2 regions of the Streptomyces sp. NPDC037271 genome follow, and region 2 is predicted to be linked to the other one. Evidence: predicted binding sites of a transcription regulator. Region 2 holds the regulator's gene; the other holds the start of a gene.
The links. Region 2 encodes HspR, which represses chaperone genes until heat shock. Its sites were predicted from a motif close to TTGAGNNNNNNNNNCTCAA; they were not measured.
Positions count from the first base shown of each region.

Region 1 (3,407 bases), on a different contig from region 2:
TTCGCCAGGCAGACCAGCAGGTCGAACTCGGTGGGGGTGAGGTGGACGTCCTCGCTGCGCACCCGTACCCGGCGCTGCGCGTGGTCGATCTCCAGCTCGCCGAGGCGCAGGATGCCGCTGCGCGGCGTCGAGGCGGCCACGACGGCCCGCTCCACCCGGCGCAGCAGCACGTGCACGCGCGCGGCCAGCTCGCGCATCGAGAACGGCTTGGTCATGTAGTCGTCGGCGCCCACGCCGAGCCCGACCAGCATGTCCGTCTCGTCGTCGCGCGCGGTGAGCATCAGCACCGGCACCGGCCGCGCGGCCTGCACACGACGGCAGACCTCCAGGCCGTCGAAGCCGGGCAGCATGATGTCGAGGATCAGCAGGTCGGGCTGCCACGCCTCGGCCGTGTCGACGGCGGCCGGACCGTCGCCCGCCGTTTGCACCAGGAACCCCTCGGCGCGCAGGCGGGTCGCGATGGCGTCCACGATCGTCTGGTCGTCCTCGACCACCAGCACCCGGCGCTGGGCGCCCGGGGTAGCCGTCGCCGTGCCGTTGTGGGAGGTCTGTGTCTGCTCCATCGCCCGCCCCTGAGGTGTGCTTACCGGAATCAGTGGGGTGATTCCTCGTCTGCGCATGACTGCGATCGACGCTTGAACGACCGCGTCAGGTCAGCAGCGTACGGGGATTCACCGCGCCTTTGCTATCCAGGTCCGACGCCGAGGTGGACGACGTCCGGAACGCCCCGGGCAACGGGGATCTCTTCGGTACGCACCTGCTGGAACCCGGCATTACGCAAGGTTTCTTCGAATTCCGGAGAGGGCTGCGCGGACCATACGGCGAGCACTCCGCCGGGCCTCAACACCCGTGCGCAGCCCGCCAGTCCGGGCGGTGCGTAGAGCCCGTCGTTGCCCTCGGTGACGGTCCAGCCGGGGCCGTTGTCGATGTCGAGGCAGAGGGCGTCGTACGTGTCGGAAGTCTCATTGACGTACCGCACCAGATCCGCTTCCACGATCTCGGTGCGGGGGTCGGCCAGTGCCTCGGCGGACAGCGGGGCCAGCGGGCCGCCCCGGTGCCAGTCGATGACGGCGCGCTCGCGTTCGACGACCGCGATCCGGCCCCAGCGCGGGTCGGCGGCCGCGTGTGCGAGTGAGAAACCGACGCCGAGTCCCCCGATGAGCAGGTGCGGAGCGTTCCGCACGGCACGGCCGGCGAGGGCGTCGGAGGCGGCGAGCGCGTCGGCCGCCGCGTCCACCAGCCGCCGCTCCGAGTGCCCGTCCGAGGTGTCCATCAGGAAGCAGCCGTTCGCGATGATCTGCAGCAGTGCCCCGTGCCGGCGCAGGACGACCTCGCCGTGCGGGCCCTCGCGACGGTCCAGCACTTCGGGGATGCCGTGGTCGTGGGAGTCATGGGAAGTGATGGGCATCGACCCATCCTGGCAGGGGGAATGCCGTGGGGCCCGGCCGCCTGGCAGGGGGAATGCCGTGGGGTCCGGCCGCGCTCTCGCCTGCGGGGACCGGAGGGGCTGAGCGGACGAGGAACCTCCGCTTCTTGATCGCTCAGAGCGAACACGCTGGGGGGAACAATCAAGGACTCGCTTTCATTGAGTCGGTGTAACTCAACTTGAATGCCGAAGGGGAGATCATGGCTGCTGAGTCCGACGCCTTCACACCGTTCACCCTGCCCGTGCTGCCGCTCGACGACGAAGTGGTGCTGCCCGGGATGGTCGTCCCCCTGGACCTGAGCGACGCCGAGGTACGGGCCGCGGTGGAGGCCGCCCAGGCCGCCGCCAGGTCCGAGCCGGGCAAGCCCCGGGTCCTGCTCGTCCCGCGCGTCGACGGCACCTACGCCACGACCGGCGTCCTCGGCACGATCGAGCAGGTCGGCCGGCTGGCCGACGGCGACCCGGGCGCCCTGATCCGCGGACGGGACCGCGTGAAGATCGGCGCCGGCACCACCGGACCCGGGGCCGCCCTGTGGGTCGAGGGCACCCGCGTCGACGACACCGTGCCCGACCCCCTGCCCGGCCAGGTCACCGAACTGGTGAAGGAGTACAAGGCACTCGCCACCGCCTGGCTGCGCAAGCGCGGCGCCTGGCAGGTCGTGGACCGGGTGCAGGCCATCGACGACGTCTCCGCGCTCGCCGACAACTCCGGCTACTCGCCCTTCCTCACCACCGAGCAGAAGCTCCGGCTCCTGGAGACCGCCGAGCCGGTCGCCCGCCTCAGGCTCGCCACCCAGCAGCTGCGCGACCACCTGGCCGAGCAGGACGTCGCCGAGACCATCGCCAAGGACGTCCAGGAGGGCGTCGACAAGCAGCAGCGGGAGTTCCTGCTGCGCCGTCAGCTCGAGGCCGTGCGCAAGGAACTGCGCGAGATCAACGGCGAGCAGGAGGGCGAGGAGTCCGACGACTACCGCGCCCGCGTCGAGGCCGCCGACCTGCCGGAGAAGGTCCGCGAGGCCGCGCTCAAGGAGGTCGACAAGCTGGAGCGGTCCTCCGACCAGTCGCCCGAGGGCTCCTGGATCCGCACCTGGCTCGACACCGTCCTCGAACTGCCGTGGACCGTCCGCACCGAGGACGCCTACGACATCCGGGGCGCCCAGGCCGTACTGGACGCCGAGCACGCGGGCCTCGACGACGTCAAGGAGCGGATCACCGAGTACCTGGCGGTGCGCAAGCGGCGCGTCGACCGGGGGCTCGGCGTCGTCGGCGGGAGGCGCGGCGGTGCCGTACTCGCCCTCGTCGGCCCGCCCGGGGTCGGGAAGACCAGCCTCGGCGAGTCCGTCGCCCACGCGATGGGCCGCAAGTTCGTCCGCGTCGCCCTCGGCGGCGTCCGCGACGAGGCGGAGATCCGCGGCCACCGGCGTACGTATGTCGGCGCCCTGCCCGGCCGGATCGTGCGGGCGATCAAGGAGGCCGGGTCGATGAACCCGGTCGTGCTCCTCGACGAGATCGACAAGGTGGGCTCGGACTTCCGGGGCGACCCGGCCGCCGCCCTGCTCGAAGTCCTCGACCCCGCCCAGAACCACACCTTCCGGGACCACTACCTGGAGGTCGAGCTCGACCTGTCCGACGTCGTGTTCCTCGCGACGGCCAACGTCCTCGAAGCCATCCCGGAGGCCCTGCTCGACCGCATGGAGCTGGTCCGCCTCGACGGCTACACCGAGGACGAGAAGATCGTCATCGCCCGCGACCACCTGCTCCCGCGCCAGCTGGAGCGCGCCGGGCTCGACAAGGACGAGGTCACGGTCGACGAGGGCGCGCTGCGCAAGCTGGCCGCCGAGTACACCCGCGAGGCGGGCGTACGCACCCTGGAGCGGTCCATCGCCCGGCTGCTGCGCAAGGTGGCGGCCCAGCACGAACTGGGCGAACGCGAGCTGCCCTTCACCGTCACCGACGGCGAACTGCGCGCCCTGATCGGCCG
Region 1 covers NZ_JBVJVN010000001.1:864,770-868,176, forward strand. Annotated here, with positions in the region: gene ACZ7G3_RS03975 (response regulator transcription factor) at 1-563, opposite strand, end outside; gene ACZ7G3_RS03980 (spermidine synthase) at 686-1,408, opposite strand; gene lon (endopeptidase La) at 1,627-3,407, shown strand, end outside.
Region 1: lon (endopeptidase La) is a predicted target of HspR. The motif match lies at 1,586-1,604, and genes of this name have one in related genera.

Region 2 (3,407 bases):
GATCGGCGAGCGCACCATCCGCCCCGCGCGGGTGGCGGTCGCCGAGCCGCAGCCCGGTGCGCAGACGGTCAAACCGGCCGAGGAGAGCACCGAGGCCACGGACGGCTCCGACTCCGCGGACAACGCGGGGAACGCCGGCACCAAGGAGAGCGGTGGCCCGGACGAGGGCTGAGCTTGAAGTGACGAAAGAGGCGCGAGAGGAGGGACGTCGGGGATGAGTACCAAGGACTTCATCGAGAAGGACTACTACAAGGTTCTCGGCGTCCCCAAGGACGCCACCGAGGCCGAGATCAAGAAGGCGTACCGGAAGCTCGCCCGCGAGAACCACCCGGACGCCAACAAGGGAAACGTCAAGGCGGAGGAGCGCTTCAAGGAGATCTCCGAGGCCAACGACATCCTCGGTGACCCCAAGAAGCGCAAGGAGTACGACGAGGCCCGCGCCCTCTTCGGCAACGGCGGTTTCCGCCCGGGGCCGGGCGCGGGCGGCGGCGGCACGTTCAACTTCGACCTGGGCGACCTCTTCGGAGGCGGCGCCCAGGGCGGGGGCCAGGGTGCCGGCGGCTTCGGCGGCGGGCTCGGCGACGTCTTCGGCGGCCTGTTCAACCGCACCGGCGGCGGTCCCGGCACCGGCACGCGGACCCAGCCGCGGCGCGGCCAGGACATCGAGTCCGAGGTCACCCTGAGCTTCACGGAGGCCATCGAGGGCGCGACGGTCCCGCTGCGGATGTCCTCGCAGGCGCCCTGCAAGGCCTGTTCGGGCACCGGCGACAAGAACGGCACGCCGCGCGTGTGCCCGACCTGCGTCGGCACCGGCCAGGTCGCCCGGGGCTCGGGCGGCGGCTTCTCGCTGACCGACCCGTGCCCGGACTGCAAGGGCCGCGGCCTGATCGCCGAGGACCCCTGCGACGTCTGCAAGGGCTCCGGACGCGCCAAGTCCTCGCGGACGATGCAGGTCCGCATCCCGGCCGGGGTCTCCGACGGGCAGCGCATCCGGCTGCGCGGCAAGGGCACGCCGGGCGAGCGGGGTGGCCCGGCGGGCGACCTGTACGTGGTCGTGCACGTCAAGGAGCACCCCGTCTTCGGCCGCCGGGGCGACAACCTCACCGTCACCGTCCCGGTCACCTACGCCGAGGCCGCCCTCGGCGGCGAGGTCCGGGTCCCGACGCTGGGCGGCCCGCCCGTCACGCTGAAGCTGCCGGCGGGCACCCCGGGCGGCCGCACCATGCGCGCCAGGGGCAAGGGCGCGGTCCGCAAGGACGGCACCCGCGGTGACCTTCTGGTCACCGTCGAGGTGAGTGTTCCGAGGGACCTGACGGGGAAGGCTCGTGATGCGCTGGAGGCGTATCGCGAGGCGACCGCGGACGAGGACCCGCGGGCGGAGCTGTTCCAGGCCGCGAAGGGAGCTTGACGGGATGGACGGTCGTCGACGCAATCCGTATGAACTGACCGAGGACACCCCGGTCTACGTCATCTCGGTGGCGGCCCAGCTCTCCGGCCTGCACCCGCAGACCCTGCGCCAGTACGACCGCCTCGGCCTGGTCTCCCCGGACCGCACGGCCGGCCGCGGCCGGCGCTACTCGGCCCGCGACATCGAACTGCTCCGCACGGTGCAGCAGCTGTCGCAGGACGAGGGCATCAACCTGGCCGGAATCAAGCGCATCATCGAACTGGAGAACCAGGTCGCCGCGCTCCAGGCCCGCATGGCGGAGCTGCAGGACGCCCTCGACGGCGCGGCGTCGGCGATGCGCCAGCGCGAAGCGGCGGTGCACGCCTCGTACCGCCGCGACCTGGTTCCGTACCAAGAGGTACAGCAGACCAGCGCGCTGGTGGTGTGGCGGCCGAAGCGGCGCGGTCAGTCCCCGGACTGACCGGCCGTACCAGGCAGAACGGCTGTGACGGGCCCGGGGGTTCGACCGGACCTCCGGGCCTGTTCGCAACGGTGATGTCTCATTGGTCTAGTACTTCTTGACGATTTCGTGAAGACAGCGTTGGCTTCCCTCACCTGGGTCACCACAACACCCGTGTGTCGGAAGGTAAGCGCAGTGAACAGCCGTGCCCGTCGTATCGCCATATCCGTGGCCGCGTCCATGATGACCTTCTCGCTGGCCGCCTGCGGTGCGCTGGACGCGTCGGAGAGCAGTGACGCGGCGAGCCCGACCAAGGGCAACGACATCACGGTGGGACTGCTGCTTCCGGAGAAGGACAACACGCGCTACGAGCAGTTCGACTACCCCTTCTTCAAGGCGAAGATCGCCGACCTCACGCGCGACGAGGGCAACGTCAAGTACGCCAACGCCGAGGCGAGCCCCTCGAAGCAGGCCGCCCAGATGCAGCAGATGATCGACGACAAGGTCGACGTGATCGTCCTGGACGCGGTCGACGCCAAGTCCATCAGGGGCAGCGTGCAGAAGGCCAAGGACGCCGGCATCCCGGTCATCGCCTACGACCGGCTGGCCGAGGGCCCGATCGACGCCTACATCTCCTTCGACAACGAGCTGGTCGGCGAGGTCCAGGGCCGCTCCCTCATCGAGGCGCTCGGCAGCGACGCGGACAGCTCCGACAAGATCGTCATGATGAACGGTTCGCCCACCGACCCGAACGCCAAGCAGTTCAAGGCGGGGGCGCTGGCCCAGCTGACCGGCAAGGTGACGATCGCCCAGTCCTTCGACACCAAGGACTGGAAGGCGCAGAACGCCGAGGCGAACATGATCGAGGCGATCGAGAAGATCGGCAAGAAGAACATCGCGGGCGTCTACTCCGCCAACGACAGCATGGCGGGCGGCATCATCAAGGCCCTGGAGGACGCGGGCGTCACCGATCTGCCGCCGATCACCGGCCAGGACGCGGAACTCGCCGCGGTGCAGCGGATCGTCACCGGCGAGCAGTACATGAGCGTGTACAAGTCCTACCCGCAGGAGGCCGAGAGCGCCGCGGAGATGGCCGTGGCGCGGGTCCAGGGCCGGGACATCCAGTTCGACGCGCTCGCCCGCGACAAGGTCGACAGCCCCACCCACAAGGGCATCCCCGCGCAGCTCGTGCCCGTCGTCGCCCTGACGCGGGAGAACATCGAGCAGACCGTCGTCGCGGACGGCTTCTACAAGGTCTCCGACATCTGCACCGCCAAGTACGCGGAGGACTGCGCGGAGATCGGGCTGAAGTAGTCCCGCTCCGTCCCCGGCACACCGCGCCGGGCACAGTGGCCGCAACCAGCGTTTTCCGGCCGTCGTTCCCTGCGGAGCCGTGTTGCGGACCCGGTCCGGGCCGCGCATAGTTGCGCTGCGGAAGGAGCCGGAACCGGGGGTGGGATGGGCGATGGCCGGGCACGGGGCGGATGAGCATCCACACGGTGCCGACCGGCTGTGCGCGGCCGGGGACCGCATGTACTCCCGGGCCGTACGGCGCGGCCG
Region 2 covers NZ_JBVJVN010000006.1:283,128-286,534, reverse strand. Annotated here, with positions in the region: gene grpE (nucleotide exchange factor GrpE) at 1-172, shown strand, start outside; gene dnaJ (molecular chaperone DnaJ) at 215-1,408, shown strand; gene ACZ7G3_RS14765 (heat shock protein transcriptional repressor HspR) at 1,413-1,868, shown strand; gene ACZ7G3_RS14760 (sugar ABC transporter substrate-binding protein) at 2,043-3,161, shown strand; gene ACZ7G3_RS14755 (helix-turn-helix transcriptional regulator) at 3,313-3,407, shown strand, end outside.